2 regions of the Pseudomonas sp. FG6 genome follow, and region 2 is predicted to be linked to the other one. Evidence: predicted binding sites of a transcription regulator. Region 2 holds the regulator's gene; the other holds the start of a gene.
What was found. Region 2 encodes FliA, which starts transcription of late flagellar genes. Its sites were predicted from a motif close to CTAAAGTTTNNNNNNNNNNNGCCGNTAA; they were not measured.

Region 1 (4,208 bases), on a different contig from region 2:
TTGAACCGGGCATAAAAAAACGGGCAGTCCCGCAAGGGCTGCCCGTTTTTTATGGGGGTGTCAGAAGTCGTCTTTATCGAAGCGACGGGCTTCGCGTTGCAACTGGTAAACGAAGCGCTCCACCTGCCGCTGTACCAGGCCACTGATGTTGTGGAAGCGCACGCCGGCGAACGTGGTGTTGATCCTTTCTTCGAAGTGCAGGTAGCGCAGCTCGACCGGCGCGGTCATGTTGCCAAAGGGCAGGGCGGCGATGAAGCGCTCGTACACCTGGCCCAATTGCAGGCGCTCGGTGATGTCGCCATCGAAACGCAGTTTGCAACCGGTTGCAGAGATGTCCAGCAGCTTGCCGTCCACCGGGGACTTGAGTTTCTCGCCACCGAGCTCGACGTTCACCAGTTGCGCCAGTTTCAGGGCAGCACGGAAGGCGTTGCGACGCTGGTGGTAGACCACTTCGTCGGGCAGGGCGCCGCGATAGCAGCGACCGTCCTTGGATTCATCGATGGTCAGTTGGCCTTTGCCTTCCCAGGCGATGCGCACGCCCTCGTGGAAACCCTCGACACGGAACGGCTCGCCCGCCAACAGGAAACGCTCGCCGTCGCGGGGAATCATTTCGTCCAGGGCGAGGGCGTTGTTTTCGCGATCGACGTCCACCAGATAGCTCTGGAAGCGCTGGCTGCGTTCGTGAAAGGTGATGATCAGCGGGTCGTGGCTATCTTGCAGCATCCGCAGGTTGCCAGAGATTTCCAGGGGCGTGCTGAGGACCTTGGGGGGCTGCGGAGTATCATCCGCGTTTGAGGCATTGAACACGGGGGTCAATCTCCAGGCAAAAAACGACTACGTATGTCCGGCATTTTGCCAGCATGTATCGCGCGTTGATAGGGCGCAAGCATGGTTCGTTTCATGCCTGGCTGAGCGGGCGATGCTTGACCATCCGGGCGGTCGAGCCGCGGGCGTCATAGAGTGAAGGGATTTCCCCGCCGTTGAGAATGCGCAATTGGTTGGCCGTGGCGGCCTGCTGGACCTGGATCGACTGGCCATTGCGCGCGTTGGCGGCCTGGCACTGGGCGAGCAGATCATTGAGCGCTTTGCTCTGGGACAACAGCTGATCCCCCATCGACGACTGGCTGGCCAATTGCTCGAGGCCGTCGTGATTGGCGGGCAGGTTGAGGCTGGCGAGAATCTCGCTGCGCTTGCGGCCATGCTGGTCGAGCAAGATGATCAATGCCTGTTTCTGCGCCAGGATATTCTCCAGCAGGGGCATGTCGCGACCGTGCAGTGCCAGGGATTCGGCTTGCAGCAATTCCAGCAATTGTTGCACTGGAACAAAGTCGTCGGTGATCAGTTGCAATAAAGTCGTGTCGTGCATGGCTGGCCTTGGGTCTTAAGCGTCCAAAAGCCTGGCGCCGGCGGCGGCCTAGCGCTGGGCTTCGAAGTTGAGCAGTTTGCTGGCTACGCGGTTGCTGTCGACTTTATAGCTGCCATCGGCGATAGCTGCTTTCAACTCGGCCACACGGGCGTTGTCGACGACAGGTTGATCGCGCAGCTTGTCAGTGACCTTCTGCAACTGCTGAGCCTCATTGCTGAGGTGTACCGACTCTCCGGTGCTGACCTGTTCGGCCGGGGTAGACAGCGGCGCGGATTTGCCGGTTTCGGCGGTTTCCTTGCTGGCGCTGGTACGCGTAGTGCCTGTCAGCGGTGAAGAGCTGTTTAAACGATTGAAATCGATGACCATGGTAAAAAACCTCTGGGTATTTGGACGCTTGCCATGTTTTCGGCCATTCCCAAAATAACTTTAGGCCCATCATTCGATGAGCGTGCGCACGTCTGCGCTAGCCTTTGCATAAGGCACAGTCTAGGGAACAGCGAGGGCAAGCGCCAGCTTTCTACCCTTTCCATCTGATCGCTACATGGCCACTTCCACCTGGCCTGGGGCCATCACCTGCGCCTTGATAACCCGTTGTGAGTTAAGGTTTTTTACTCGTATCTGTTCACGCATGCCGCCATTGGACAGGGCCTCGCCCGGCATGCGCACGGCCAGGGTGCCGCTGCGGGCGGTGATGACCACCTGATCACCCTTGCGGACCACTTCGGCCTGCTCCAGGTGCACCAGGGTGACGATCTGATCGGCGACCATTGGTCGGACAAGTTTTTGCCCGATGGCCTGGTCGACGGAAGTCAGGAAGCCCTGGGTGATCTGGCTGACGTCCCGCTCGCGCAGCACCACGTCCTGAGGCTCGACGATCCCGGCCCGCTTGAGCGGACGGGTGGTGGTGACAATTTCCCGGAACAGGTGCACTTGAGCCGGTACGAACACGGTCCACGGCGCGGCGCTGTCGCAACGAACCTTGACGGTGACGCGGCCCAGGGGCGTGGCCGGGCTCTCCAGCGAAGCAGTCAATTCCTTGTCGCACATCGGCATGCGCAGGCGGGGGTCCAGCTGGTTGACTTCGATTTCGTAGCGACCTTCGGTTTGACTGGTTGCCAGGTAGTCTTCTACGGTGAATTCAAGAAAGCCCTGAGTGACGCCGATAAGGAGATCAGGCAAGGTAACCGGAGCCGCGGCAAGGGCAGGGCCGCCCGAGGTGAACAGACAGACAGCCAGCAGCGCACCGAGCCAGTGGCGGCAGTGAGTGGTCAGGCGTCGAGAAAATGTCGTTTGTGCGTTCATGCCGGTTCAATAGCAAGCCCCGTGCCGTTTAGTGATGAATGCGCGTCGGACACATTAGCGTTAGGCTCGTTACGAAAAGTCTTGAGACGAAGGTCAGGCAAGGCGAAAACAGCCGAGGAAGCGCAGTGTACTGGAGTACATGAGCATTCCGAGGCTGTTTTCAACGCAGCATGAACGAGTCTCAAGGCTTTTCGTACAGAGCCGTTAGGTAGGAGTCAGGGCATGGCGGGAGTAATGGATTCGGTAAACCAGCGCACGCAGTTGGTCGGTCAGAATCGCCTGGAGCTGTTGCTGTTCCGTCTTGACGGCCAGCAAATGTATGGGATCAACGTGTTCAAGGTCCGTGAGGTGCTGCAATGCCCCAAGCTGACCCTGATGCCCAAGTCCAGCCCCGTTGTGTGCGGTGTGGCGAATATCCGGGGTGCGACCATTCCGATTCTCGATCTGGCGATGGCCACCGGTTCCGGTGGGTTGCTGGACCAGAGCAATCCGTTTGTGATCATCACCGAGTACAACACCAAGACCCAGGGTTTCCTGGTGCGCTCGGTGGAGCGCATCGTCAACATGAACTGGGAAGAGATTCATCCACCACCCAAGGGCACCGGTCGCGACCACTACCTGACGGCAGTGACGCGGGTCGACAACCAACTGGTGGAAATCATCGACGTGGAGAAAATCCTCGCCGAAGTGGCGCCGACCCCGGAAACGATTTCCGTGGGTGTGGTGGATGCCGAAACGCAGCACAAGGCGGTGTCTATGCGGGTGCTGACCGTCGATGACTCGTCGGTGGCGCGCAAGCAGGTGACCCGTTGCCTGCAAACGATCGGCGTCGACGTGGTGGCGCTGAACGACGGACGGCAAGCCCTGGATTACCTGCGCAAGCTGGTCGACGAGGGCAAGAGGCCGGAAGAGGAGTTCCTGATGATGATCTCCGACATCGAAATGCCGGAGATGGACGGGTACACGCTGACGTCGGAGATCCGCAGCGACCCGCGTATGCAGAAGCTGCACATCATCTTGCATACGTCATTGTCCGGGGTCTTCAACCAGGCGATGGTCAAGAAGGTCGGTGCCGATGACTTCTTGGCGAAGTTCCGGCCCGATGACCTGGCGTCCCGGGTTGTCGAGCGGATCAAGGCAGCAGAATAAAGGTCGGGCGCGTGGTGCGCCCGGCAAGTCAACACAATGAAAGAGGCGGTATCTTGTCTACGGGTAATTTAGATTTCGAACAGTTCCGGGTCTTCCTGGAAAAAGCCTGTGGCATCTTGCTGGGTGAGAACAAGCAGTACCTGGTGTCGAGCCGTCTCAACAAGTTGATGGAGCAACAGGGCCTCAAGACGTTGGGCGAGCTGGTACAGCGTATCCAGAGCCAGCCACGCAGCGGCTTGCGCGAGATGGTGGTGGACGCGATGACCACCAACGAGACCCTATGGTTTCGCGACACCTACCCCTTCGAGGTGTTGAAGAACAAGGTGCTGCCGGCGGCCATCAAGGCCAGCCCGGGCCAGCGCCTGCGGATCTGGTCGGCAGCCTGTTCGTC
Region 2 (4,208 bases):
AGATGTTTTTGTGGATCTTTTTCAGCGAGTATTGCCGCACGGTCATGTTCGATGCCCGCAAAGCGGTCCACCTGACTGGCCATGAGCACGAGCTTGAGCAAATTGCTTTCGACTTCGGTGACCAGCTGGGTCACGCGCTTGATCACCTGACCGGTCAGGTCTTGGTAGTCCTGGGCCAGCAGAATGTCGTTGAGGTTGCCGGCCACGGCGCGGTTATCGGCGCTGCTGCGCGCCAGGAAACCGTCGACCCGACGGGCCAGCTCCCGGAATTCTTCAGCACCGACTTCACGACGCATGAAACGTCCCCAGTCGGCGCTCAAGGCCTGGGCTTCTTCACCCAGGCCGTTGACCAGCGGCGTTGCGCTTTCCACCAGGTCCATGGTGCGGTTGGCCGCAGCTTCGGTCAGTCTGACCACGTAACCCAGACGCTCGGTGGCGTCAGTGATCTGCGAGACTTCCTCGGCCTGCGGCATGTGCGGGTCGATCTGGAAATTGACAATCGCGCTGTGCAGTTCACGCGTCAGCTTGCCGACTTCCAGATACAGACCGCGGTCACGGGTCTGGTTGAGCTCATGGATCATTTGAACAGCATCGCCGAAACGGCCTTTTTCAAGGCTGTCGACGAGTTCGCGGGCATGTTTTTTCAGGGTCAATTCGAAATCGCCCATTGAAGATTCGTTATGCTCCATAGCTCCCCCGTGGCGCCGTTAACCGATGCGTTCGAAGATTTTTTCGATCTTCTCTTTCAACGCCTGGGCCGTGAAGGGTTTGACCACATAGCCGTTCACACCGGCCTGGGCCGCTTCGATGATCTGCTCGCGCTTGGCTTCGGCAGTGACCATCAGCACCGGAAGGTGCTTGAGTTTGTCGTCGGCACGTACCTGGCGCAGCAAGTCGATACCGGTCATGCCAGGCATGTTCCAGTCGGTGACCAGGAAATCGAAATTGCCGCTGTGCAACATCGGGAGCGCAGTGATCCCGTCATCTGCTTCGGCCGTGTTGGTGAACCCAAGGTCACGCAACAGGTTTTTTATGATCCGCCGCATCGTTGAGAAATCATCAACGATGAGGATTTTCATGTTCTTGTCCAATTCGACCTCCAAACAGTCTTAAACGCGTCCAGCAACCTGGGCGCGCCATTTCAATCAATCCGGCACAACGCTCGACAACGGTATGGAACACGACAGACAAGGACTGGTACAGCGCACGCCAGGCCAACCTCGTTCGCAGCGCCCCAACACTGCCATCAACGCGCTCGCCACTCCCCCAAACGCCCCCGCAAGCGGGCCGCGCACTGGCTGTGTAACTGGCTGACCCGCGATTCGCTGACCCCCAGGACCTCACCGATTTCCTTGAGGTTCAGCTCTTCGTCGTAGTACAGCGCCAAGACCAGTCGCTCACGCTCCGGCAAATTGGCAATCGCATCCGCCAGCGCACTCTGGAAGCGTTCGTCTTCCAGGTCACGCGCCGGCTCCATGTGAGCACTCGCGCCATCCTCGTGCAGCCCTTCGTGTTCGCCGTCCTGCAACAGGTCGTCGAAACTGAACAGGCGACTGCCCAAGGTATCGTTCAAAATCCCGTAATAATCATCGAGACTCAATTGGAGTTCGGCCGCAACCTCATGATCTTTAGCGTCGCGCCCGGTTTTCGCTTCAATTGCACGGATCGCGTCGCTGACCATGCGGGTATTGCGGTGCACCGAACGCGGCGCCCAGTCACCCTTGCGGACCTCGTCGAGCATCGCGCCACGAATGCGGATACCGGCATAGGTCTCGAAACTGGCCCCTTTGCTCGCGTCGTATTTGCTCGAAACCTCGAGCAGGCCAATCATGCCCGCCTGGATCAGGTCCTCGACCTGCACGCTGGCCGGCAACCGGGCCAGCAAGTGATAGGCGATTCGCTTGACCAGTGGTGCGTAACGCTCGATCAACTCGTATTGGGCGTCCCGTGCCGATTTCTTGTAGAGATGGTTGTAACTGCTGGCTGTCATAACACGGGCCCTGCTGTTTGTTGCACGAGACGCTCGACGAAAAATTCCAGATGCCCGCGCGGGTTGGCCGGCAGCGGCCAGGTATCGACCTTCTGGGCGATCGCCTTGAACGCCAGTGCACATTTGGAACGTGGGAAAGCTTCATAGACGGCACGTTGCTTCTGGACGGCCTTGCGCACGCTTTCGTCGTAAGGCACTGCGCCGACGTATTGCAGGGCGACGTCCAGGAAACGGTCCGTGACCTTCGTCAGCTTGGCAAACAGGTTGCGCCCTTCCTGCGGGCTCTGCGCCATGTTGGCCAGGACTCGGAAGCGGTTCATGCCGTAGTCGCGATTCAACAGCTTGATCAGGGCGTAGGCATCGGTGATCGAGGTAGGCTCGTCGCAGACCACCAGCAGTACTTCCTGGGCCGCGCGGACGAAGCTGACCACCGAATCGCCGATGCCGGCAGCGGTGTCGATCACCAGCACATCGAGATTGTCGCCAATGTCGCTGAAGGCCTGGATCAGGCCTGCGTGCTGAGCCGGAGACAGATGAACCATGCTCTGGGTGCCAGAGGCGGCCGGCACGATGCGAATCCCGCCAGGCCCCTGCAGCAGCACGTCGCGCAGTTCACAGCGGCCCTCGATCACGTCCGCCAACGTGCGTTTGGGGGTCAGCCCCAATAGCACGTCGACGTTCGCCAGGCCCAGGTCGGCGTCCAGTAGCATGACCCGTCGGCCAAGCTCTGCCAGAGCCAGGGACAAGTTCACTGACACGTTAGTCTTGCCGACGCCACCTTTGCCGCCGGTCACCGCGATCACCTGTACGGGATGCATGCTGCCCATGTTCGTTCTTTACCTTGTCTTCTTAGACGGAGGCCACATTACTGGCTGCGCGTTCACACACGGAACAATGCATGGCAGACCATCGATGTAGGTACAAAAAATATTCATATTACCTCAGCCGACCTGTTTGGTTGGACTGTGGTAAATATCAGCGAACATGTCAGCCATGGCTTCTTCGCTGGGTTCTTCCTGCATTTGCACACTCACGGCACGACTGACCAGTTGATGACGGCGCGGCAGATGCAAATCATCCGGGATCCGCGGCCCGTCGGTCAGGTAAGCCACCGGCAGTTCATGACCGATGGCCAGGCTCAACACCTCGCCCAGGCTTGCCGTTTCGTCCAGCTTAGTCAGGATGCAGCCGGCTAGCCCGCAGCGTTTGTAGCTGTGGTAGGCGGCGGTTAGAACCTGTTTCTGGCTGGTGGTTGCCAACACGAGATAATTTTTTGACTTGATACCGCGGCCGGCCAGGCTTTCGAGCTGCATGCGCAGGGCTGGATCGCTGGCTTGCAGGCCGGCGGTATCGATCAGCACAACACGTTTGCGCAGCAACGGCTCCAGCGCCTGGGCCAGGGATTGGCCCGGATCCACATGGGTCACCGACACATTGAGGATGCGGCCCAGCGTCTTGAGTTGCTCCTGGGCACCGATGCGGAAGCTGTCCATGCTCACCAGGGCAATGCTCTGGGCACCGTACTTGAGTACATAACGGGCGGCGAGCTTGGCCAGGGTGGTGGTCTTGCCCATGCCGGCAGGGCCGACCATGGCAATCACTCCGCCCTCTTCCAGCGGCTCGACTTCCGGGGTAGCGATCATGCGCGCCAGGTGGGCCAGCAACATGCGCCAGGCCTGGCGAGGTTCTTCGATGCCGTTGATCAACGCCAGCAGGTCCCGGGACAACGGGCCGGACAGACCGATGCGTTGCAGGCGGCGCCACAGGTTGGCTTGCGCCGGCCGGCTACCTTGCAACTGGTTCCAGGCCAGGGAGCCCAACTGGACTTCCATCAGTTCGCGCAGGCTGTTGAGTTCGAAGCGCATCGAGTCCAGGGCACGCGGATCGACACCTCGGGCCGGTGCTGCAGGCTCAGGTTGCGGACGACGCGGTTCGGCCTGGACCTGCTCGACCAGGGGTTCGGCAGCCGTCAGCGGCAGGCCGGCAGTCAGCGGCTGACCGGCGAACAATTGACGATTGGTGCCCGCAGCGGCCTCGCCTTCGCTGCTGCGCAGGCTCAGTTCGGCCTGGGCGCTGGCGATGCGCGACTGGGTCTTGCGCAGCTCATCCTCGAGCTCCATGTTCGGAACACGTGGGGCCAGCGCCGACAACTTGTAATCCAGGGCCGCAGTCAACTCGACACCGCCGGCGATCCGGCGATTACCGATGATGGCGGCTT

Region 1: the regulator FliA is predicted to act here: its motif matches at 1,769-1,796, upstream of flgM (flagellar biosynthesis anti-sigma factor FlgM).

What each region holds. Positions count from the first base shown of each region.
Region 1 covers NZ_JBMDJD010000051.1:11,132-15,339, reverse strand. The annotation lists gene ACODSJ_RS23020 (MFS transporter) at 1-4, shown strand, start outside; gene ACODSJ_RS23015 (flagellar brake protein) at 61-807, opposite strand; gene ACODSJ_RS23010 (flagella synthesis protein FlgN) at 899-1,366, opposite strand; gene flgM (flagellar biosynthesis anti-sigma factor FlgM) at 1,415-1,732, opposite strand; gene flgA (flagellar basal body P-ring formation chaperone FlgA) at 1,904-2,668, opposite strand; gene ACODSJ_RS22995 (chemotaxis protein CheV) at 2,891-3,817, shown strand; gene cheR (protein-glutamate O-methyltransferase CheR) at 3,871-4,208, shown strand, end outside.
Region 2 covers NZ_JBMDJD010000017.1:83,124-87,331, reverse strand. The annotation lists gene ACODSJ_RS13490 (protein phosphatase CheZ) at 1-689, opposite strand, end outside; gene ACODSJ_RS13485 (chemotaxis response regulator CheY) at 708-1,079, opposite strand; gene fliA (RNA polymerase sigma factor FliA) at 1,247-1,990, opposite strand; gene fleN (flagellar synthesis regulator FleN) at 1,987-2,817, opposite strand; gene flhF (flagellar biosynthesis GTPase FlhF) at 2,932-4,208, opposite strand, start outside.